4 regions of the Proteus sp. CA142267 genome follow, and region 3 is predicted to be linked to each of the others. Evidence: predicted binding sites of a transcription regulator. Region 3 holds the regulator's gene; each other region holds the start of a gene.
The links. Region 3 encodes Fur, which represses iron uptake genes when iron is present. Its sites were predicted from a motif close to ATAATAATGAGAACNACTATCAA; they were not measured.

Region 1 (6,453 bases), on a different contig from region 3:
GCCGGTTGGTTTACAACCGAAGTAGGACGTCAACCTTGGGTTGTTTATGGCATACAACAAACACGAGATGCCGTATCTGCACACGGTGAAATGCATATGAGTATTAGCCTGTTGATCTTCTTAATTGTTTATAGCTCCGTATTCGGTGTTGGATATGCCTATATGTTAAAACTGATCCGTAAAGGTACACCGGAGGTTTATCATGGGAATTGATTTACCAGTCATTTGGTTCGTCATTATCGTATTTAGTACGTTAATGTATATTGTCATGGATGGTTTCGATCTTGGTATCGGTATGCTTTATCCATTTATTAAAAGTGACCAAGATCGTGACTTAATGATGAATACCGTTGCTCCGGTGTGGGACGGTAACGAAACATGGTTAGTCCTAGGCGGAGCTGCATTATTTGGTGCTTTCCCATTAGCTTACGCGGTTATTCTTGATGCTTTAGCAATGCCTCTAACATTAATGCTTGTCGCCTTAATTTTTCGTGGTGTCGCATTTGAATTTCGTTTTAAAGCCGATGACAATCACAAAGGTTTTTGGGATAAATCATTTATCTTTGGATCTATCTTAGCCACTTTTATGCAAGGCGTTGTCGTTGGTAGCGTAGTTCAAGGTTTGCCAGTTGTTAATCGCGCTTTTGCAGGTAGTTATTTTGACTGGTTATCCCCTTTTGCACTCTTTTGTGGATTTGGATTAGTCATCGCCTATTCCTTATTAGGATGTGGTTGGCTAATTATGAAAACCGAAGGTCATTTACAGCAGAGTCTATATAAGGTCGCTAAACCGCTTACACTTGTTATGCTTGCAGTCATTGCAGCAGTTAGTGCATGGACACCATTAGCACAACCTGCAATTGCTGAACGTTGGTTCACATTACCAAACCTGTTCTTCTTTTTACCTGTTCCTCTTTTAGTGTTGTATAGCACTTGGCTAATTTTACGCTCAGTGAAAAAACAAGGACATTACCTGCCTTTCTTTGGTGCGCTGGCTTTAATTTTCTTAGGTTTTGCAGGATTAGGGATCAGTATTTGGCCTAACATTATTCCACCTGCAATTAGTTTTGTAGAAGCGTCCGCACCGCCAGAAAGCCAAGGATTTATGCTAGTTGGCGCACTGTTTATTATTCCAATTATTCTCGTGTACACATTCTGGAGTTATTACGTTTTCAGAGGAAAAACAAATTATGAAGAAGGTTATCACTGATCCACAAATACAAACCAAGCCCTCATTATTAAAAAAATGGGGATGGTTGATTACTATTTGGTTTTGTAGTGTTTTAGCCTTATTCGCAGTTTCTTCCCTCTTTCGTTTTTTAATGACGTTAGCCGGAATGAAAGTCAAGTAAAGGCAAAATACATACAGCAATATAATCAACTAGCACCGAATACGGTAAGCTATAGAATAGAAGTAAAGAAAGGGCTGAAGTTATCTTCAGCCCTTTTATCTTTATTTAAGATAGTGAACGACTCTTTAATGTCATTAAAACTTAACCTATTCTTATTAAATACTCTTTTAGTAACTAATTTTATATAAATTGCTTTGTTATAAACATAAAACACAAAAGAAAATATTTTCACTTATCCATAATTAACTAAATTTAAATCAAACTCCTTGATAAAATCACTTTAAACACATCATTTTTGATTAATAATAAGAGATAAAATCTTTTTCATGTGTTTATTTCGATAAATAAAGATATAAACAATCCTATAAAAAACTATCTTCTCTAGAAATAAGCTGGAATGAATGTTGAATTAGGCTTCCAAAGTAATTATGATATCGCCACCTAGCAGGTTCATATCTGTATTATTCTATAACGACACGTCAAATGAGTCATTTAGATATGCCCTGATGATTAATTCAAGAATTGAATCCACCACCCTATTAAAAGTATGGGTAATGGATAATTTGTGTTCAAAATACATATTTCGATAATTTAGAATTATCTTAATTGCTAAGAAAGATCACTTACACTAGGCTTACGTATTGTTGCTACTAAATTAAGGATGAAGTCATGAATTGGTATTTGGAAGTCATTAAAAATAATTACGCTAACTTTTCAGGCCGTGCTCGTAGAAAAGAATATTGGATGTTTACTCTAGTAAATACCATTATTATTACCATCCTATATGCTATTGTGATTTCATCAATAGACATGAATACGGGTGAAATGAGTGGATTAGGTTCAATTGTTGGTATCATTTTAGGTATTTACTCTTTAGCTATTATTATCCCTAGCCTTGCAGTGACTATTCGTCGCTTCCACGACCAAGATAAATCAGGTTGGATGTTCTTACTTGCATTTATTCCTGCTGTTGGTGGATTAATTATTTTTGTCTTTATGTGCCTTGAAGGTACTAAAGGTGACAACAGATTCGGCCCAGACCCTAAAGCTTAATCTATTGTTGCATTAATATGACAATACAGTGGGTACACCTACTATTAAGTTTACTCACTGTATTAATTGATTTTCCTACCTTTATTACAAATATCTAAAAACATTCCTTTCTTTAAATAAAATAACACTGGCTCATCTCCTCCCGCATTGTACTTTGGTATTTTTACTTACTTCTAACGTTTCTAATTAACGACATCACGTTATTACACCATGCTTATTGCATTGATCCTTAAGTTTTTTCTTTGTTGTGATTTTGAACTTAGTCACACAATATAAGTAAAAAATACGCTTTCCTTTACTAAATCAATGTTAATTTTGATAATGACTATCATTATTAATTGAAAATGATAATATCTACGTCAATAAAACAATTAAATGAGTCAGGTAAAAAAACGTGAGTAACCAAAAAACACCTCAAGAAAAAAATATTTATAAACCAGCGCCTCCTCGCCTAGTTCAAGTAAAACGTATTACTGATGTTACACCGGGAATGCGTTGTATCACCTTTACGAGTGATGATTTAGATACTTACCCAGCAGATACTGCGGGAGCACATTTAAAAATATTCTTACCTTTAGAAGGCCAAGTTAAACCTACTGTACCAGGCTTTTCTGAAAAAGGTCCTAAATGGCCTGAAGACGAACCAAGATCGATTGTACGTACTTATAGTGTTCGTGCTATTCGTCCTGAGCAAAAAGAGTTAGATATTGAATTTGCCGTACATGACGATGTAGGCCCTGCTATTCATTTCGCGCTAAATGCTAAGCAAGGCGACTATATTGGGATCACTAATCCGGGTGGCCCTGATCCTTTATTAGCACCTGCGTCACATTACTATATGGCAGCCGACCCAAGTTCATTACCTGCTTTAATGGCTTTAATTGAAACCATGCAGCCTAATGTTCAAGGAAAAGTTGTTATACGAGTAGAAGACGAAACGCATCGCCAAGAAATTAAACACCCTAGTGGCTTAGAGATAATCTGGTTGATTGGCTCAGTAGAAGAACAAACTCAGAACTTAATTAATGAATTTGTGTCATGGGAATTGCCTGCTGAAGATGTGGCATTTTGGATTGCAGGTGAAGACAAAATTATTCGTGCATTAAGACGCCATATTCGCCGTGATAACGGTTACGATCGTAGTTTGATTTATGCCATTCCTTATTGGCGTTTTGGTTATGACGAAGAAGGCTATCACGCTGAACGTCATCATGTTATGGATAACGAAGACATAAGCTAAGTAATAAAGTAAAGATCAAGCGTTGGCTGTACAGGCTGCATATTAAATACTTCAATAATATGCAGCCTTTTTTATTATAAAAATGTAATCAATGTATATTCTTCTTATCTTGCTGATAATTTCCATCATCATCTATATAGATGACGGTAATGACTTGATTGGTATCAACTTGCCCTTTATATTCAATTTTTTGTTTTGAAAACGGCGCTATCATTGTGGCCTGAATTAAAGATTGCTCTTTATTCTCTTGTGTATATATTTTGGAAATCGTAAAAAAATAAGCTGAAGAATTACTAATCTCTAAATTCTGCTGTTCCTTTGTAATCTCAATCTGTTTAAAAATAGCGTTACTCGTTAACTCGAGTTGTTTAGGGCGGTAAAAAAGCTTAATACGAGTTTGTAATGCTAATTGCAACGTATTTGTATTTTCACCACTGTTAGGTTTAGGCGGAATATCAAGCACATTAAGATAAAAAATAGACTCTCTATCTTGAGGCAACTTATTGTCTAATTGTTGTATTTTTAATTGTGCTCCTCCATTAGAGGAAACTTTCATTATGGGAGGGATAACAATAAAAGGAGCCGTTGTTGTCTCAGGGGTTGATGCAATATCACCATCATCTATCCAAGATTGGACTAATGTTGGTTGTTCACTGCGATTAAAAATTTGCAATGACAGTGTTAATTTGTCCATAGGAAAAATTAGACGTGTACGTTCAAGTACTACACTCGCTTTTGTTGTCGATGTTATAAGCATAAAAAATAAAATAAAAGTAGCATTCATTATTTTTTTCATTAGATACGCTCTTTAGTCATAAGACATTACTAATGTCGCTGTGCTTGTTATTTTTCCTTGAGTGACTGAATTAGCATTATAAGGATAGTAATAAGCCCCCATATTTATCGAAAATGCAGAGGATAAGTTGCCACCTTGATTAACACTGAAAATACTGGTCGCACTACCTTGAGAATTAATATTGTCAGAAAAAATAACGGGGCTATTGATATTATCGCTTTTTACTACACGGAACCCGATCCCCCCTGCACCTTGCGCTGTTGTATTAGTTAATATAGTTTTATCTGTCGCCAATAAATTTTGGCTTGATAAAAACATCTTAATATTTCTAGACGTTTTTGAGCCACTTAAAAAGTCTTGGCACGTAAAATTTAATGTAAAAGGTGTGTATCCTGCTTTATCTACCGTTTTTGCATCTTTTACACTGATTAATGGCAATGAAACAACTAAACCCGCATTAGAAAAATTACAGGTTGTCATTACAGGATTATAAGTAATTAGCATTGGTTGTAAGAAAATATCATTTTGATCAACTGGCCATTGCCACGTTAATAAGAATTGCACAAGTTTAATAACAATATTAAGTAACCACTGAACTAACCCAACACTCGATGCATCTGACGCTAAAATAACAGGATTAACAACCGCTGTACTTCCACTCACCTCTTTATAATTGGTCGAGGGTTTACTACTCAATAACGTAAATTTTAAGGTGAAATTAGTATCTAAATCTGATGCAGGGTGTGTTCCCGCTGAAATATTCGTTACATTATCTTTTTCTAATGCTGTTAATGTAATAGAGACAAACTGCTTCCCACCATTAAAACCAATTGTTCCCGTTCGACCATCATTAAAAGGTGAGGCAATACCCACAGTATTAGGAAATAATACCCCTCTTGCATTACATTTAAAGGTACCCGGAAATATTGTTCTACTCGTTTTTGTTACAGTTGTTGAAGCTGCATTTAAATCTGCAGATAAATCAAAGTTAATATTGGGTGCCGTAATAGTGTCCTCAGGTTTACAGTTAGCAATTGCCTGTTGGCTTATCGCACCTAATAAAATTATAAATATAAAAGCTGGTGATTTCATAGCGCTTTCCTTTATCGACAAATATTACTATTTTTATCCATCGTATTTATTAAATGCTCCACAACACATTCCATTTTTTCAGCTTTATTTAATTTTATAAAGATTGAAGAAGGTAACTCATCACTTTTTAAATAAAGCACACTTGATTGTCCGACATAACCAATACTTTCTTTTTTATTATTTAAAACTTCTGTACCGAAAGGTAAACTTTCATTATTTTCTAAAGATGCTTTAATAATAAATGTCTTACGTTTATCCGTTGTTAATGTGAGGTAATTAACTGCGCCTAAATACGGAGTAACCTGGGTTGTATTTCCAACAAGCTCAGCATTTGAAGGTATTTCTGTATTTGTTAAAGTATAATTATTTGTACGATATGGGATACTATTAGGCACTAATACTATCCCTTGATTATTGGTTAATGTGGCTTTATTTCCATTAACCATCATATTATTGGCCATAGGTGCTTCGATAAGAGTATAGGTATTCCCTGTATTACCTGAAAAAACAATATGATTAGGTACGGCAACAACTGTTCCTCTAGCGCCTAATCCTCCCTGGCGATAATTATTTGCTTCCGTATAAGATGCAGATAATGTGCTATATGGATGACGATAACTCACATTTGCGCCGACTAAATTATTTCCACCCGTTTGATTTGAACCTGTTAAAGTATAATTAACTAGGTCATCTTTACCTGCTGTTCCACTCATACTAATTGTAGATTGCTGGTAACGTGAATCAGCCGCATAAATTGAAGTATTAATATTGGCTCTTTTATCAAAAAATGAAATCGGCACACTAATATTAAAATAATAACGAGTCTCTTCTTTATTATCGTAATTTCTTAACTTTGAAACAGAAAGATTATACGCAATATCTTTATAATTATTTGAATAGCCTAACTGATACTCGCGATT
Region 2 (6,453 bases), on a different contig from region 3:
ATTTCTTTAGTAAAAGCGTTTGGAAAATTTGGTCAAAATTTATGGGAACGCAGTCATGGTATTGATGAACGTGAAATTAATCCAGATAGACTCAGGAAATCAGTCGGAGTTGAACGTACTTTTGCCTCAGATATTAATTCTTGGGATGATTGTTTGGCATTACTTGATGGATTGTATAGCGAATTAGAAAGGCGATTAACAAAAGTTAAACCGGATCTAAGAATAGCAAGGCAAGGCGTTAAATTAAAATTTGATGATTTTCAATTAACAACACAAGAGCATGCTCATCCTATTTTAGAAAAAGCCGATTTAATCAATATTGCCTATCAAGCATGGCATGAGCGTCGAAATGGTAGAGGTGTTCGGTTAATCGGATTTCATGTCACCTTGCAAGATCCACAAATAGAGCGACAACTTCTTTTAGCGTTATAAAAATTAAAAAAACCATAGTCAATCAATAGATAGACTATGGTTAACACAGTTAATTTATGTAGTTAATCTATGTAGCATTACCAACGATAATTCATTGTTGCTGTCATCGTTCTTCCAATGCCATAAAAACAAGCCGTATCACCAGCACAAGATGCAACATAATGTTTATTCGCAATATTATTCATATTAAGCTGAATTTCAGCACCTTTTAAAGAAGGTGATAATTCACCTAATGAATAACCAATCATCGCATCGTAAAGAGTCACTGCAGGTACACTAACTGTATTTTTGGTATCGCCTTGAGATACACCCAGATATCTGACACCAACACCCGCTTTAGCGCCATTAAATAGCCCAGAGGTTTCATCATATTGACCCCAAAGTGATGCTATATGTTTAGGAACTCTAGGGAGTTCTTTTCCTTGTGTTCCCGCAATAATGGTTTTTCTTACTTCAGTATGGGTATAAGAATAACTGCTGATAAATGAAATGTTTTCAGTTAATTGGCTATTAATTTGTGCTTCAACACCACGGCTTCTAATTTCACCCACTGGTTCAAAATACGCTTTTTCAGCATTGTAGTTGGTAACATTACGTTGTTGTAATTGATAAACAGAGAGTGTTGCCAATGTTTGCTCATTTGGTGTGAGGTGTTTTATTCCGGCCTCTAATTGACGACCTTCGCTAGGCTCAAAAGGGGCACTTCCTGGTGCTCGGCGAGTTTGTAAATTAGGTTCGAACGAAGTGCTATAGCTTATATATGGTGAAATACCATTATCAAAAGCATATAAAAGCCCAGCACGACCCGTTAGTTTATGATCATCTTGCTGATCATAGCTTTTCGCTAAGAAATCATGAGTACGAACTTGAGCCCAATCTTGGCGTAATCCTGCAAGTAAGATCCAATTTTTCCATTGGATCTGATCTTGTAGATATAACCCAATTTGATCACGTTTTTGTAGCTGATCGGTCGCAGGTTTTTGTAAACTCATATCGATAGGATAATGATAGTTAGGATTACGCCAGTCAAGATCGTACTCTGGCCCTATTGCTCGAAGCAAATTATCTTGATCTTTGCTCCATTGATAATCAATACCAGCAATCACAGTATGATTAAGTTTTGCAGTGGTAAAGTCGGCTTGTAAACGAGTATCTATTCCTAAAGTATCTGTTTCACGTTGCTCTTGTTGTGCTCGGCGTTCAAGAACATAAGGGTTATCTTTTCTTAAAGAGCCAAATACAAGATATTTATATTTCTGATTAATATGGCTATATCGAGCATTTTGTACAATTTTTAGTGAATCACTAAATTCGTGTTCAAATTCATAGCCTATACCATATTGTTGACGCCATGATTTATGGTAATCGGGATTGTTAACATCAAAATCAAAGGGAATAGTACCTGCCGGAGTGCTTTTAACCGTACCATAAGCAGGTAAAAAATTACGATATCCAGCTTCAGGCTCTTGCTGAATAAAGCTTAGTAGCGTTAAGCGAGTTTGTTCATTAGGTAAGAAAGTAATAGCTGGAGCAAGTGCAAAACGTTCTTCTTTATAGTTTTTTATTTGAGTGTGTTGTGTTTTTGCAACACCGTTTAGGCGATAAAGCACTCGATTGTCATCACTTAATGTACCTGAAAAATCAAAAGCGGTTTCTGCTAATTTATCATTGCCTGCTCGTACTTGAATATGGCGAATAGGGGATGCAGTTGGTCTTTTGCTTGTCATTGCCACAAGGCCACCCGGATTGACTTGGCCATAAAGAACGGATGCAGGCCCTCTGACCACTTCAACGCGCTCTAATAACCAGGGATCAATTGCACCCGTTGATGATGAAGCGCCCATTCCATAACTTAGGCCGTCAAGAAAACGGGGGGCATAACTGTATCCACGAATAAAAACCTCATCATTACGATTAGAACTTCCACGATATTCTGTGAAAACTCCGGGCGTATAACGTAATGCTTGAGAAACTGAACTGACATCTTGAGCATCCATTTGATCACGCGTGATCACACTAATGGATTGTGGTGTTTTTTCAATTTCACTCGGTGTTTTATTTGTTGATAACGTTTTTGTTGCCACAAAACCGGAAACAGGCGCTTGAGGATCTTGCGATGGAGATGCCGTAACAATTATCTTTTCAGGTATGTTTTGATTGACGGCTGCATGAATTTGAACAGAAAGTAAACTTAGAGGTAAGGCGAGAAAGACGCTAGCAACGTAATTTTTATTAGACACAATAGAACCCTTTAGTTTTTTATTTTTTAACTTTAAATATGGAAGCCATGAAAATATCACTCCGAAAACATTAATACTAATGATAATGATTAGCATTCTATATATTTAATTCATTAAGATTTATTTTTTATTCGATAATGGAATAAGTGATTATGTAATTGGCTATATAAGGAATAAATTATGATCTTTAAGGGAAATAGCGTGTAATTTGAGGGGATAATTTATTTCTTGGTGATAGTTTTAGGCACAAAAAACCCGCCAATTAAGCGGGTTCCATTATTAATATTAAAGCGAAATTATTTAGCAGGGATCGCTTTTAAAATCGCAGTTAATAATTGCCAGTATTGACCGACGCTTTTAACGTGAACACGTTCGTCTGGTGAGTGAGCACCACGGATTGTTGGCCCAATAGAAACCATATCCATATCTGGGTAAGGTTTTTTGAACAGACCACACTCAAGACCTGCGTGGATAACCATGATGTTTGGCACTTTATCAAACAGTTGTTGGTAAGTGTCACGAACTAAATGCATAACAGGAGAGTCTGCATCTGGTTTCCAACCTGGGTAACCGCCTTTGGTTTCGATATCCGCTTTAGCCAGTTTTGCTAATGCTGTCAGCATACTAACAACATAGGTTTTACCGCTATCAATCAGAGAACGAATTAAGCATAGGATTTCTACTTTATCGTCAACAATGCTAACAACACCTACGTTTAATGAAGTTTCAACAACACCTTCAACGTCGTCACTCATACGAATAACGCCATTTGGCATAGCATTAAGTAGGTTAATTAAGCGTTCTTGGCAATCTGCTGTGAAAACTTTTTTATCTGTTGTTGTATCAATTAATTCAACTTTTAGATTTTTTTCAGCAATAGCTAATTCTGTTTTTAACAGAGCTTCAAATTTCGCTTTTACTGCGTCTAGTTGGCTTGCTTTATCCGCTGGAATTGCAAAAACAATGTTTGCTTCACGAGGAATAGCATTACGCAGTGTACCACCATGAAAATCAATTAATTTCAGTGATAATTCTTCTGCATGACCTGCTAAGAAACGCGCTAATAATTTATTTGCGTTACCTAAACCTAAATGGATATCGCCACCTGAGTGACCACCATTTAATCCTTTCAGAACCAGTTGTTTAACAACGTGGCCTGCTGGAATTGCATCGTAAGAAAGGCTTACTGTGGTTTTAACATCAATACCACCCGCACAACCCATGTAGATTTCACCTTCTTCTTCAGAGTCTGTGTTGATAAGAATATCAGCTTGTAACCAACCTGGTTGTAAACCAAATGCTCCGTCCATGCCTGTTTCTTCAGTCATGGTTAACAGAACTTCTAATGGGCCGTGTTTAACAGTATCATCAGCTAAAACAGCTAATGCAGATGCCATACCTACGCCATTATCTGCACCTAATGTAGTGCCTTTAGCTTTGATCCACTCGCCGTCAATGTAAGGTTGAATCGGATCTTTTGTGAAGTCGTGAACGGTGTCGTTATTTTTTTGTGGCACCATATCTAAGTGTGCTTGTAAAACAACGGCTTTACGATCTTCCATGCCTTTAGTTGCTGGTTTACGAATTAAAATATTGCCAACTGCATCGCGCTGTGCAAAAAGACCTTTTTCACTTGCCCAAGAAAGAATATGGGAAGCTAAGGCTTCTTCATGATGTGATGGATGTGGAATCGAACAAATTTTTGCAAAAATATCCCATAGTGGTTGTGGGGATAGAGTAGATAGTTCAGACACGATGGATCTCCTCTAACAGCATCTGTGTTATTGATAGCCTACCGCTTTTTTAAGGGCTAGCTTTATTATTCTGAGCGTTATACGCCAATATAGTTGAGAATATCACTTTCTTCTGATGAATGCGTCATTCTATTCACATCTCTATCTAAGAAATTAGATCTCTATTTGTATTCATTTTTTATATAGTTTGTTTTTTAATCATAAAAAGATATTACAGAAAAAAATAAGGATAATCTCACCTGTTTTCACGTTTTCTCTGGTTTTTAGGCGCTCAAATCACTATAATCTCGCGCAACCTTTTTTTCCGCAAAAAAGCTTCTCTCGAAATTCAAGTAGCTAGGATCACAATATTATGAGCGAAAAATATGTTGTAACGTGGGATATGTTGCAAATACATGCCCGTCAATTGGCGCAACGTTTATTACCAGTCGAACAGTGGACAGGCATTATTGCTGTCAGCCGTGGGGGATTAGTCCCTGCTGCATTACTTGCTCGTGAATTAGGTATCCGTCATGTGGATACAGTCTGCATTTCTAGCTATGACCACGATCATCAGCGCGACCTCAAAATCTTAAAAAAAGCAGAAGGTGATGGTGAAGGCTTTATCGTTGTTGACGATTTAGTTGATACTGGTGGTACTGCTAAAGTTATTCGTGAAATGTATCCAAAAGCCCATTTCGTCACTATCTTTGCAAAACCAGAAGGGCGTCCTTTAGTGGATGATTTTGTGGTTGATATTCCGCAAAATACATGGATTGAACAACCTTGGGATATGGGGGTTGCCTTTATTCCACCAGTTTGCGATCAAAAATAAGTTGATAGCATTCGTTTTGCTGTTTTAATTGAGATCCTCGCTTAGGCGGGGATTTTTGTTTTTAAGCTTTTTTTCTCTTCCTCTTAATGATGCCTTCGTGCGATTGCTTGTCGTGATACACATTGTTCCAGCCAATTTCATGCTATGATAAAGCCAGACTTTTTAGCCCCTTTTATACGATATCCACTGATTTGAAGAGTGATATGGCAAACAATACGAATCTTTCTGAAACTTTATTTAAGCCACGAGCAAAACACGCTGAAACCTCAACGCTAATTCAGTACACCCATCCCAAATCGAATATTAATACCTATACCGTGCTTAATGGTACGAGCCAGAAAAATTGGTATCGAACTATTCAACGTTTACTTTGGATTTGGCGTGGAATTTCTCCTATTGAGATAGAAGAGGTGTTAAGCCGAATTGCGGTACAGGATGCCCCTCGTAGTGATGATAAATTTATTGATACCGTTGTCGGGTATCGTAAAGGTGGTTGGTCATTTGAGTGGTCGCATCAAGCGATGATCTGGCAACAAAAAGCATTACGTGAAGAGTCTGGTGATGTCGCAGCAGATTGTTGGTTACAAGCCGCACATCTTTATAGTATTGCCGCATACCCCTTTATTAATGGTGATTTTTTAGCGGATCAAGCCGTTATTTTGTCGATGAAAGCCTTTGAGAATGCGACGAAATTTTCTTCTTTTGACGTCAAAAAACTGACATTTAAATTAGAAGGAAAAGGGACGACAACAGGTTTTCTCCATTTACCGAAAGATTGCAGAGGCCCTTATCCTACTGTGTTATTTTGCGGTGGGTTAGACGGCTTACAAAGCGATTATGTTAGTTTCTTCCGTGATTATCTTTCCCCTAAAGGTATTGCAATGTTAACACTGGATATGCCCGCAATTGGTTATTCAGTAAAACAAAAACTAACGGAAGATACATGCTATTTACAAGGTGAAGTTCTAAAGCAACTTTCTGAAGTACCTTGGATTGATCATACTCGTGTTGGTGTGATGGGCTTTCGCTTTGGCGGTAATATTGCCGTGCGTTTAGCTTATATCTACCCAAAATTGATTAAAGGTGTTGTTGCTTTAGGCCCGTTGATCCACACTTTTTTTACCCAAGCTGAATTACAGAAAAAAATTCCTGTGATGTATCTTGATGTATTAGCGAGCCGCTTAGGGTTATGGAATATTGACGAGAATAATCT
Region 3 (6,453 bases):
ATGCATCAATTAACAATAGTGGTTAGATAGTTCCACACACCTTATCAATCTCATTTGCAGGAAATTGCATATCCTGCATGATGCTTTGTACCATCGTTCTCTTACGCTCTGTATTCGAGTTAGTGATAACCCAAAACGGCGTGCCTGAAATATGGCGCGGTTTTGTATGACGTCCACTATCGAGTAGTGTTTGTTCATCACCAGCAAAATAGATACGTGTTCGTCCATGTACTGTTTCAGCAGATTGAGTAAAAGTAGCGCTATCTAGGCTATATAACGTAGAAAGGATCTGTAAAAAGCGATCAACTGATTTTGTTTTTTCTGCATAACTGTCAGATAACAGCAATTCTCGCATTTCACGGATCGGATTTTTTGCTGGTGTAATCGATTTAGGTTCAGCTTCCTGTTTAATAACAGATGCTTGTACTGACTCTGTGACAACGACTGGTTGTGCGGGCTGTTTGGCATCGAGCTTCAGTAGACGCCTTAAAATATCTGAAGCGCTTTCACCGATATGTCTAGTTTCGCTAGCAATATAGCGGTAAAGTTCGTCATCAATTTCTATCTTTTTCATTGCTACCCAGTACTGTTTTCAAAAAAAAGTAATTAGGATTATAAGATATAATCTTTAAAAACAAAATAGGTAAATTTCAATAACTTAAAGAGGATCTATTCAAGATCCTACCGTTTTAAAGGCTAAGCTCGGTATTTATCCTATTGTTTATCTCGGTATCATCTTCTATTCTTTGAACTTATTCGCACAAAGTCAGCTTTAAATTCCGCTATATCACACCACTCCAGCCTCCAAATAATATAAAATTCTAATTATTTATTTTTGAGCAATGTCAAGATTTCAACTTTTTAAATAAATTTAGAATATATATCTAGATAATAATGATTTTATGGTTTTTTATAAATTTATCTTATCAATTATTTCTGAACTTTATCACTCTTTCATATTATTACGATAAGTTGGCTTAGCCACCTTGTGCATGTCATCATAGAAGAAAATCGCAATTATTTTGGTCATTAATATGAAACTCAATACATTATTAAATTATCAATTACACCAACCTGAAACGACACCTGCATCCAATTTACCTATCGTCTTGATCCACGGACTTTTTGGTGATTTGAATAATTTAGGCGTTTTAGGTCGCGCACTTCGCCAAGATAATACCGTGATACAAATTGATGTGCGTAATCATGGGCATTCTCCTCATAGTGAAAGTATGAATTATCAAGATATGGCGCAAGATGTGCTCACATTACTTGATAGTTTAAATATCTCAAAAGCCATTATTATTGGTCATTCAATGGGAGGCAAAATTGCGATGGCGATGACAGCATTAGCCCCTGAGCGAATCGCCAATATTGTTGTGATTGATATGTCACCTGTTGCTTATAACGTTCGTCGCCATGATAAAATTTTTGCTGCACTTGAAGCCGTAACAAAAGCTCAAGTTACACGCCGTCAAGATGCGGTGGAAATCATGCGTCCTTTTATTGAAGAAGAAGGTGTGATCCAATTTTTACTAAAATCATTCAAAAATGGTGAGTGGCTATTTAATTTACCTGCAATAAAAAATGCCTATTCAGACATTATTGGCTGGCAAGAGGTGCCTGCTTGGCATCATCCTGTATTATTTATTCGAGGCGGTTTATCACCTTATATCTTAGATGAATATCGTGAAAATATAGCTCGCCAATTTCCTCTCGCGACCGCTTTTGTTGTTGCAAACACTGGACATTGGGTTCATTCAGAAAAACCAGATACCGTTATTAAGGCAATTCGCCGCTTTTTAGAGAAATCTTAGTTAATAAACTTAACAACTTAAAATATTGCCACTGAAAAAATGATAATTTAGTAGAATGTATAATTATTATACTTAAAAACAGTATCTGTTGATAAAAAGACCAAATCACAATAGGTTAAAGTCAGGAAGCAGTGGCGAGACATCACTATGTGGGGTATTATTGGGCGTTTCGCAATTTAGTCATTGGTATACGCCCTTTCACAGCAAAATTTATGGCAAAAGAACAAACTGATCGCACCACACTGGATTTGTTCGCAGATGAACGCAGACCTGGGCGACCCAAAACAAACCCGCTTTCTCGGGATGAACAGCTTAGAATTAATAAACGTAATCAATTAAGACGTGACAGAGTTAATGGCTTACGTCGAGTTGAGTTAAAATTAAATGAAGATGCTGTAAATGCTCTCAATGAGTTGGCGACAGAAAGAAACGTCAGTCGTAGTGAGCTTATTGAAGAAATATTACTTGAGCAATTGGCGCAAAATCACGCCTTAAAAATGCATCAAAACAAGAATAGCTAGCAGATAAACCACACAAATTCGACAGAATTAGCCTGCTATTTTCGTCAAAATACATTTTTAGTTTTCTACTATGAAAACACAATGCTTATCTTTCACTAGTAATTGTTCAAACACAGACAAATATACTCTAAATATTTTGAAGTGTAGCTAGGTGACAAGTAAATGAGTCACTAGAAACATGCAAGTAGTATGTAACTTGTGAAAATATACGTAGTCAATAACGCTACAATTTGAAATATAACGAATTTAGAATAAAAGAGGTTATCTCACTTTATGGCAATCATAGGAATATTCTTCGGCAGTGATACTGGCAACACTGAAAATATTGCCAAAATGCTTCAAGAAAGACTGGGCGCTGATAATGCCGAAGTTCATGATATTGCAAAATCCAGTCAAGAAGACATCGAAGCGTTCGATATTCTGTTACTGGGTATTCCTACTTGGTATTATGGTGAAGCACAATGTGATTGGGATGATTTTTTCCCAACACTAGAAGATATTGATTTCAATGGTAAGCTTGTTGCGCTCTTTGGTTGTGGTGACCAAGAGGATTACGCAGAATATTTCTGTGATGCAATGGGGACTATCCGCGATATTATTGAGCCTCGTGGTGCTGTTATCGTAGGTCATTGGCCAACAGAAGGTTATCATTTCGAAGCCTCTAAAGGGCTTGCAGATGATAATCATTTTATCGGTCTTGCCATTGATGAAGACCGCCAACCAGAATTAACCGAAGAGCGTGTTGACGCTTGGGTTGCTCAAATCAAAGAAGAAATGAGCCTAGACGAAATTCTGGGATAAAATAAATACTCAATATTGAGAATGATAATTATTCAATGGTGTGCTAAGATAGTGTGATAGGTAGGGGTGTTTATTTTTAAATATCATGCCTATAATCAATGAGGTTATTTATTCACCCGAGCATTAATGAATAAAACCTATTTGTGAGCACAAAAATTAAATTCACCATTAGCAACAGGATTAAATCCGCATGACCGACAATAATAAAGCGTTAAAAAATGCTGGGTTAAAAGTTACACTTCCTCGCTTAAAGATCTTGGAAGTGCTCCAGGATCCTGAGTGCCATCATGTCAGTGCTGAAGATCTCTACAAAAAACTCATCGATATCGGTGAAGAGATTGGTCTGGCAACAGTGTATCGCGTCTTAAACCAATTTGATGATGCTGGTATTGTTACCCGACATAATTTTGAAGGTGGTAAATCAGTATTTGAATTAACTCAACAACACCATCATGACCATTTAATTTGTCTTGATTGTGGTAAAGTTATCGAGTTTACAGACGATGCAATTGAATTACGCCAAAGAAACATCGCTGAACGTCATGGTATCAAGCTTTCCAATCATAGCCTTTATTTATATGGCCACTGCGCTGAAGGCAATTGTAAAGAAGATAGCCACGCACATGATGAGAAATAATTCATTCTGGATAATCTCTCAGTAAAAAAAAGGAACTGTAAACAGTTCCTTTTTTATTGCCTAAAATCCGAGGATAACTCTACTTAGCCACACTGATACTGTGTTTAATATGTTTTAAATGAACCACAATAGTAAATGTAACAATAACCAATAGTGACCAAGAGCCCCATTTGCCTGCATGTACAGCAGACCAAGCACCAATTTGGTTAGGATATTGCCAAACACCAAAAAATGTACCGAAATTCTCAGCAAGCCAAATAAAGAAACCTATCAGAACAAAAGCAAGTAATAAGGGCATTTTTCGCTCTGTATCATAAGGCGTAAAATAAACCACACTACGGGCATAAAGACCTAAAATAAAGGCAGTTAAATACCAGCGATAATCACCAATAAAGTGATGAGAAAAGAAATTAATATAAATCGCAAGTGCAACTAATGTTGCCAGCCAATAAGGCGGATAATTATCTATTCGGACTTTTAAAAAACGCCATGCTTGAATTAAATAACTTCCTACCGCGGAATACATAAATCCTGTAAATAAAGGAACTTCCCATAATTTCGTGTAAGCAAAATCAGGGTATTTCCATGAACCAATTGCCGCTGATGTTTTAAATAATTCCATCACAAAACCAACAATATGGAAAAAGCAGATCGCTTTTAATTCATCCCATGTTTCTAACTTTCCCCGCACCATCCATAATTGAAAAGCGATAGCGAGAATAAGAAGCACATCATAACGGGGTATCCCAAAGACACCTTTACTTGGCGTTGCAAATAAAATAAAAAAGAAAAACCCGGCAAATAAACAAGAACGCGCCTCTTTTACACCAAAAAAAAGAAATTCAACAATAAATCGTTTTATACCTTTAAAGGGCTTCAATGGTGGTTCTAATAAAAAATCGTCCAATCGCTTTAACATGCTTCTTCCTGAAAACTTGCATTATCAAACAGCATTCAATGCAGAATAATAAATAAGGTGAGATCAAATGAATGGCAAGAAATTTGCCATAGAATAAAAAAACCTACAAGGATGAAAAGGACTAAAAAGAAAGGAATGAAAAATAAAGGTATTTACCCCCCACTACGATACCCACTCTGACTGCCTTTACTTAGGGTAAATACCTTACGCAAATTCTGCGAAATAACTGAAGCACTGGAGATAAACATAACCCACTCACATTTATCTCAGGCGACATGACATGACGACTTTACTTCATTACTTTTACTACATACTGCGATTTTAAAACGACTCTTACTACTTTTTACTTCAACTCTTTTACTTCTACTTTTCTACTTCTTACTACTGCTGACAACTTCACTTTATTAACAAGGCTTATTTATAAAGCTCTTTTTAATTACTGCATCCCTACCTTCCTACTACTTATTTTTACTTATCGTAATCGTATTTAGCTTTTTTAGTTTTATTCAGGATAAAGTGCAATTAATACACTTTATCCTTATGCCAATATTAGAAAATAGTGAATGGCATTATCACATTAAACTTAACATCTTTTTCATCTTGGAAAATATTACCAAAACCACCTTCATAACTAGGAATATCAGAGTGGTTATCATAACGGGTATAGTGAAGTTTAAAGAGAGTGCCTTTAGCGCGACCTTCTTGAACTGTATACATAATATCCGCATTCCATGCACTTTCTCTGATACGCTGACCTTGGTCATAAATGGCTTTACCACTTGGCTTAGCATCCCATGCGTAAACATAAGAAGTACCTACCGCCCAGCCTGACAGATCCCAGTTTTTCAGATCATACATCACGCCAGCATAGAGTGCTTTTTCACCATTGGCGTTAAAGTCAGAACGGCCATCCCACCAGACATCAAGACGACCATTAGAGGTTGCCCAGCCCGGGGTCATGCGTTGTAAGAAATAACCTTGATTACCTTCAGCTTTAACCCATGTTCCTTCTACTTTGAAGTCAAATACATTGTAGGTATAACCAAAAGTCAGTGCTTGTAACCATGCCAGCCCATCATAAACGTCATTAACACCTCCACCGGTAACTTTATCTTTAGCACCGTAGAATTGGTAAGACGTTCTTAATGCATTGTCAGCAATTGGGAAATCATAAGAAACTTTACCAAAATACTGATCGATATAACCATCGGCCTGACCAAATGCAGCTTCTAATACTAGGCTGTTTTTAAAATCATATTTGGCGCCGAAAGAGTGAAGATAGCTGATATTCGTTTCTAGATCAGCTTTACGGAAATTGTACATATTCCGATACCATGGTGCTTTGTATTCATCGGTCCACATATAGGAGAAAGACAATTCACCACTTTTATCGAAATCAAAGACAGCACCCGCTTCAGCTCCACGGTAAGTTCCCGGTAAGAAGCTCCAGTGTGGACGCAATAAGCTTTGGCCTTTAGGTTGAATATATCCACCTTGAGCCCAGAAGTTGCCTAATTTGAATTTCGCAGCCGCTTTATAAACGCTCATGCCGCTGCGATCGCCAGTCCATTTTTCATCCCAGCGACTTTTTGCATCACTAAAACCGATTTCGTTAGGTGCCGCTGGGCCACTGTTATTCAATTCAGCCGCACCAAAGGCAGCTAAATCAATACCAATAAAATTACCGAGGTAACCTGATGAGAAATCTAGATTAGCGTTGAAAGTAGAATGGTGTAAGTTAGCTTTGTATTTGCCGTA
Region 4 (6,453 bases), on a different contig from region 3:
ACGCCGATAGAACGGCGTGCGTTATATCTTCAAGGCTGTGATTTTATGGAGAATGTGGGTTGGCGTCAGATAAGTAATAGCCATTGGGCTAGAACAACTCGTGAGCGCAATCTCTATAATTTATTAATTAAACAAGGCGCGGATTGCCTTGCCTTTGGCTCTGGTGCTGGTGGTTCGGTTAATGGCTATTCATGGATGATTGAGCGTTCACTGGATAGCTATTATCAAAAAATTACAAATAACCAAAAGCCTTTAATGATGATGAGTCGTACAACTGACAGTGGTTTTCGTTGGCGCCATGAATTACAAGCTGGCATTGAGTGCGGGCGTGTTGATTTAGCAAAATTAAGTCCGCAAGCGACTCTGCTCTCCCCTTTATTAAATCAATGGTATCAAGCTGGTCTTATCGAAGATGATTTTCTTTGTATGAAACTCACTAATGAAGGTCGGTTTTGGGCAAGTAATTTGCTGACATCCTTACAGCAATTAATTTTGCAATTAAATACACCTCGCTAATTTTATTACCCTAAATATTAATTAAAAGATGGAAACAACATCATGAATATAGAACTACAACAATTTTTAATGACTGAGCCTGATGGAACGCTGGAAACTATCGCTACGCAATTTGATACAACCTTGTTGGAAGTTGTGAGACATTTGCCATCACGCTCATTAATGAGTGGTGAGCAATTCGATACAGTGTGGGATAACGTGATGAAATGGGGTAATGTCACCACACTTGTGCATACTCAAGATGTTATCTTAGAATTTAGTGGCGAATTACCGAGTGGTTTTCATCGTCATGGCTATTTTAACTTACGTGGCAAAAAAGGAATGACAGGCCATATTAAAGCCGAAAATTGCCAATATATTGCAATGATCGAGCGTAAATTTATGGGAATGGATACCGCCTCTATCTTATTTTTCAATCAAGAAGGCGTTGCAATGTTTAAAATCTTCCTCGGTAGAGATGAACATCGTCAATTATTGCCACAGCAATTATCAGCCTTCCGTCAATTAGCACAACAATTAAATAAGGAATAATTGCGCGTGAAAACATGGGTTATTTTTGGCGCTGGCGGTAAAGGTATTGGCGCATATATTGCAGATATTGGTGTTACACAACAACGCCCTATTGTGGCTTTAGTCCGTTCCGAGGAAGCGGTTAATCGTTTAGAAGACAAAGGGATAAAAACCGTTATCGGTGATGCGATTGATGCTAAAGCTGTTGAAGCTGTTTTAACATTAGCAGGAAAAGAAGCAGATATTATTTCCACAATGGGTGGTGAAAATGATTATCTGGCTCATCGAACAGTCATTGATATTGCGGAAAAAATGGGTTTTCAACGTATGTTAATGGTTTCATCTTTAGGATGTGGTGATAGTTGGGTTGCCTTATCTGACAGAGCAAAAGCAGCATTTGGTCAAGCCGTAAGAGAAAAATCATTGGCTGAAGTGTGGTTGCAAACCAGCCGTTTTGATTATGCAATAGTAAGACCGGGTGGATTACTTAATGGTGAAGAAACGGGCAAGGCTCAGCTTTATCAATATGAAGAGACTCATGGTTTAGTGAATCGCCGAGATGTTGCGCGTTTAGTGACTCAGCTTCTTGAGGCTGAGCTTCTAGATGACCAAGTTTATGCTGTGGTTGAACCGGGTTTAGTACCTTCTAAATAGTTACTAAGTGGTTACCAAGTCGTTGCGTGCGTGGTGAATATATTACGTTTCAAGTTAAGCTCACCATTAAGAGATAACGTATTTGCGTTATCTCTTTTTTTTACTTTTATTATGGGCAATAACTCACAATACGATGAGTTTTTCTCTTACAGCCAAAATTCCTTAACAGACATTCGTCACTTTACTGTCTTAATAGGGGTAACTTGTGGCATAATGCCGCCCCATTACCTTTTGTCATTCACTAATAATGAGTATTCGTCTTGTTAATCAGCAATAATATCACTATGCAGTTTGGCTCAAAGCCACTGTTTGAAAACATTTCTGTCAAATTTGGTGGCGGAAATCGCTATGGTTTAATCGGTGCCAACGGTAGCGGTAAATCAACCTTTATGAAAATTTTAGGTGGCGATTTAGTGCCAAGTAGTGGCAACGTATTCCTCGATCCTAATGAACGTCTTGGTAAACTAAAACAAGACCAGTTCGCTTATGAAGAGTTTACTGTGCTTGATACCGTGATTATGGGGCACACTGAACTTTGGGAAGTGAAGCAAGAGCGTGAACGCATCTATAGCTTACCTGAAATGAGCGAAGAGGATGGTTTACGTGTTGCCGATCTTGAAGTGAAATTTGGTGAAATGGACGGTTACACTGTTGAGTCTCGTGCTGGCGAATTATTGCTAAACGTAGGTATTCCATTAGAACAACATAATGGCCCTATGAGTGAAGTGGCTCCGGGTTGGAAATTACGTGTGTTACTTGCACAAGCTCTGTTTGCTGATCCGGATATTTTGTTACTGGATGAACCGACGAACAACTTGGATATTGATACCATTCGTTGGCTTGAGCAAACGCTAAATGAACGTAATAGTACCATGATCATTATTTCCCATGACCGTCACTTCCTAAATATGGTATGTACGCACATGGCTGACTTAGACTATGGTGCGCTTGCTGTTCATCCGGGTAACTATGATGAATATATGTTTGCTGCAACTCAAGCGCGTGAACGTTTATTAGCCGATAATGCAAAGAAAAAAGCACAAATTAGTGAGTTACAATCTTTCGTAAGTCGCTTTAGTGCTAATGCTTCTAAATCACGCCAAGCAACCTCTCGCGCTAAGCAAATTGAGAAAATTCAATTAGCTGAAGTTAAAGCATCTAGCCGCCAAAACCCATTCATCCGCTTTGAGCAAGAGAAAAAATTATTCCGTAATGCGCTTGAAGTGGAAAATATCTCCAAAGGCTATGATGATAATGCCCCACTGTTTAAAGACGTCAATATGATGCTTGAAGTGGGCGAAAAAGTTGCCATTTTAGGTAACAACGGTGTGGGTAAATCGACAATGATCAAAACATTAGTTGGTGAATTAACACCGGATACTGGTCGTTTAAAATGGTCTGAAAACTCAAACATTGGTTATTACGCACAAGATCATGCAACTGATTTTGAAGTCAATATGACGGTGTTTGATTGGATGAGCTTATGGATGAAACCAGAAGATGACGAGCAATCTGTACGTAGCGTATTAGGTCGTTTACTGTTCTCTCAAGATGACTTGAAAAAATCAGTTCAAGTTTTATCGGGTGGCGAAAAAGGCAGAATGTTATTTGGTAAGCTTATGATGCAAAAACCAAATATTCTGATTATGGATGAACCAACCAACCACTTGGATATGGAATCTATCGAATCACTGAATATGGCATTAGAGCTTTATCAAGGTACTTTGATTTTTGTTTCTCATGACCGTGAATTCGTAAGTTCATTAGCAAACCGTATTATTGAAATTACACCTGAAAAAGTGACTAATTTCCAAGGAACTTACGATGAGTTCCTTGCGAAGAAAGGTGTCACACTTTAATTTCATAACCAAATTAAAGTAATAAATAGTAAAAAGGCTCGATATTATTTATCGAGCTTTTTTATTTTGGCTTTAGCCAGTTTAAGTCGCGTCAGCGTCTTAAACATAAAACCACCTGCTTTGCAGGTGGCATTCAAGGGTTATACCAAGAAAAACACCTTCCGTTACGAAATAGTTAATTAACCCAAGAAGTTATCATTTATAGACATTTTTGCATAAATTAATTTACCTTAGTATCGATTATATGAATAATAGTGTTAATAGTAATCATTATTATTCGGTGACTTATTGTGATTGATTTTTATGCATTTAAATTGAAACCGGTGGCATTACTCTGCTCTGCCACCCTTCCTTTTATTTTGACTACACAGGCTTTTGCAGAAGAAAAAGCAAAAACGGAACAAGTTGAGAAGCTTGTCGTTAGTGCTCAAGCGCTAAAAGTAAATACCAGCTTGCAAGAAACGCCTAAATCCGTTTCTGTCATTTCCCAAAAAGATCTCGAAACACATGCCCCTCAAAAACTTGATGAAGCCTTACGTTATACCTCTGGTGTTGTTTCTCAGCCCTTTGGTGCCGATAACGATACTGACTGGCTTCGTGTGCGAGGGTTTGAAGCTGCAACTTATTTAGATAACAGTCGCCTTTTTCGTGATGGTTATTACACATGGCTACTTGAGCCTTATGGTTTTGAACAGATTGAAGTGGTAAAAGGTGCATCAGCTGTATTATTTGGTGAATCGACACCCGGTGGTGCGATTAACGTCGTACAAAAGAAACCCAGCTTTAAGCCTCAAAATGAAGTATTTCTTGAGGTCGGAAATAATGATCAGCGTGGGTTAGGCTTTGATGTTTCAAGTACAACTGATGATAAACGTGTGCGTTATCGTCTTGTTGGCTTAATGAAAAAATCAGATGGGGAATTATCTCACACTGATAGTGAGCGGATTTATCTTGCGCCAAGTGTTGCGATTAATCTAACTGACGATACATCACTGACCTTTATGGCAACCTACTTGCATGATGATGGTACACCGACTAATCCTTTTTTCCCGGCTGCCGGTACATTAATTTCATCTCCTTTTGGTAAAATTAAACCGTCAACTAACTTAGGTGAACCGGGATACGATAAATATAAACGTACTCAAATTTCAGCAGGTTATTTATTAGAAAGTAACATCAACGATGTTTGGTGTTTTTCTCAACGTCTAAACTATGGCTATAACGATCTGTTATTGCGTAGTGTCTATGCATTCCCTAATTCAGATATTACGGCAACAGAACTTGGTCGTGGCATCGTTTTCCGTGATGGTAAAAACCAAAGTATCTCTTTTGATAATAACGTTGTTGGTGAATGGGATACGGATAATTTCGAACATACCTTATTAGCGGGTGCTGAATTGCAGTATCACCAAACCAAAGGTGATGAGCAAGATAATTACAGCTTTGGTACGATTAATCCGTGGAATCCTATTTACGGCAAATATACCCCACTTAACCCTGCTGATAATATCAATCGTACCATTGATAAAACTCAATATAGCCTTTACTCACAGTATCAAACTAAATTTGATAGCCGCTGGGTTGCAATGGCGGGTATACGTCAAGATTGGGTGAAAACAGAAAATAAAGCTCAAGCAAAAAATGAGGATAAATCACGCACTGATAGTGAATTTAGCCTCAATGCAGGATTAATGTACCTAGCAGATAACGGTCTATCTCCTTATGTGAGTTATTCCGAATCTTTTGAGGTGATGAGTACTATCGATCCTGCAACTAAAGATCTGTATAAACCATTAAAAGGTGATCAAATTGAAGCCGGGGTAAAATATACACCTGATTTTATGGATGGTTATTTTAATATTGCTTGGTTTGATATCACACAGAAGAATGCACTAGTTGCAAATCCAATGACTTCTGTTTCAACACAAGCTGGTAAAGTGACATCAAGAGGTGTTGAAGTAACAAGTGAAATGCAATTAACGGAACGTTTAGCATTAAAAACCAATTACACCTATACCGATATGCAAACCGATGACACTGGAAATAGAGGTAAACAACAAGCCGGTTTAATTCCTAAACATACTGCATCTGCTTGGGGTAGTTACACTATTCCAATTACGGGAACCCAAGATTTAACTTTAGGAACGGGTGTGCGTTATTTAGGTAAATCTAAAGATAATCCTAAGAACAGTGATTTAACCGTACCTAGTGCAACATTATGGGATATGGCTGCAATCTATAATTTCAATAAACAGTTGCAATTACAGTTAAATATCAACAATATTCTAGATAAAGAATATCTTTCTGGTTGTGATTATTACTGTTATTACGGGCAATCTCGCTCTGTTTTATTGAATGCTAAATATCGTTGGTAATTTTCTTTATTATTCCGTCTTTTGTTGTTAACCATACAATAAAAGGCGGAATATCATTTTATAAATGAGTGACCATGTTTGAACTCTCAAATATTCAAATGGATCGCGGTGGACGCACTATTCTATCAATTCCCTCACTGCGTATTTCAGATCTAGGATTAACCATTGTGCTTGGTCATAATGGCTCAGGTAAATCGACTTTGGTCAGTTTATTATCAGGTCAGCAAGCTCCAGATAGTGGATCTATTACACTAAATAACAGCAATATCTCACATTATAAGCCCCGCGATCTGGCTAAACAGATAGCCTTTCTCCCCCAAAAGCTTCCCGCTTCAGCTGGATTAACTGTCAGAGAATTAGTGCGTTTAGGACGATTTCCTTGGCGTGGAACATTAGGTCGTTGGAATAAAAAAGATGATGAAATTATCACTATAGCAATGGAAAAAGCGGGAGTTCTTCCTTTTGCGGACACACTCGCCGATGATTTATCGGGTGGTGAACGTCAACGAGCTTGGGTTGCAATGTTACTCGCTCAGCAA

Region 1: C0T34_RS01560 (siderophore-interacting protein) is a predicted target of Fur. The motif match lies at 2,721-2,743, and genes of this name have one in related genera.
Region 2: C0T34_RS15710 (TonB-dependent siderophore receptor) is a predicted target of Fur. The motif match lies at 2,746-2,768, and genes of this name have one in related genera.
Region 4: C0T34_RS00340 (TonB-dependent siderophore receptor) is a predicted target of Fur. The motif match lies at 3,794-3,816, and genes of this name have one in related genera.

Annotation. Positions count from the first base shown of each region.
Region 1 is NZ_QPMG01000001.1:330,614-337,066, forward strand. Features, by position in the region: gene C0T34_RS01535 (cytochrome ubiquinol oxidase subunit I) at 1-213, shown strand, start outside; gene cydB (cytochrome d ubiquinol oxidase subunit II) at 203-1,210, shown strand; gene C0T34_RS01545 (DUF2474 domain-containing protein) at 1,191-1,352, shown strand; gene C0T34_RS01555 (DUF805 domain-containing protein) at 2,022-2,405, shown strand; gene C0T34_RS01560 (siderophore-interacting protein) at 2,800-3,645, shown strand; gene C0T34_RS01565 (molecular chaperone) at 3,734-4,441, opposite strand; gene C0T34_RS01570 (fimbrial protein) at 4,454-5,533, opposite strand; gene C0T34_RS01575 (fimbria/pilus outer membrane usher protein) at 5,545-6,453, opposite strand, start outside.
Region 2 is NZ_QPMG01000011.1:35,939-42,391, reverse strand. Features, by position in the region: gene dinB (DNA polymerase IV) at 1-432, shown strand, start outside; gene C0T34_RS15710 (TonB-dependent siderophore receptor) at 510-2,672, opposite strand; gene pepD (beta-Ala-His dipeptidase) at 2,969-4,426, opposite strand; gene gpt (xanthine phosphoribosyltransferase) at 4,779-5,240, shown strand; gene frsA (esterase FrsA) at 5,444-6,453, shown strand, end outside.
Region 3 is NZ_QPMG01000002.1:71,517-77,969, reverse strand. Features, by position in the region: gene seqA (replication initiation negative regulator SeqA) at 23-574, opposite strand; gene ybfF (esterase) at 1,035-1,817, shown strand; gene ybfE (LexA regulated protein) at 2,030-2,338, shown strand; gene fldA (flavodoxin FldA) at 2,612-3,139, shown strand; gene fur (ferric iron uptake transcriptional regulator) at 3,330-3,776, shown strand; gene C0T34_RS06095 (DUF817 domain-containing protein) at 3,856-4,695, opposite strand; gene C0T34_RS06090 (OprD family outer membrane porin) at 5,245-6,453, opposite strand, start outside.
Region 4 is NZ_QPMG01000001.1:64,236-70,688, forward strand. Features, by position in the region: gene hutW (heme anaerobic degradation radical SAM methyltransferase ChuW/HutW) at 1-516, shown strand, start outside; gene hutX (heme utilization cystosolic carrier protein HutX) at 556-1,047, shown strand; gene C0T34_RS00330 (NAD(P)H-binding protein) at 1,054-1,680, shown strand; gene C0T34_RS00335 (ABC-F family ATPase) at 1,941-3,539, shown strand; gene C0T34_RS00340 (TonB-dependent siderophore receptor) at 3,830-5,914, shown strand; gene C0T34_RS00345 (ABC transporter ATP-binding protein) at 5,989-6,453, shown strand, end outside.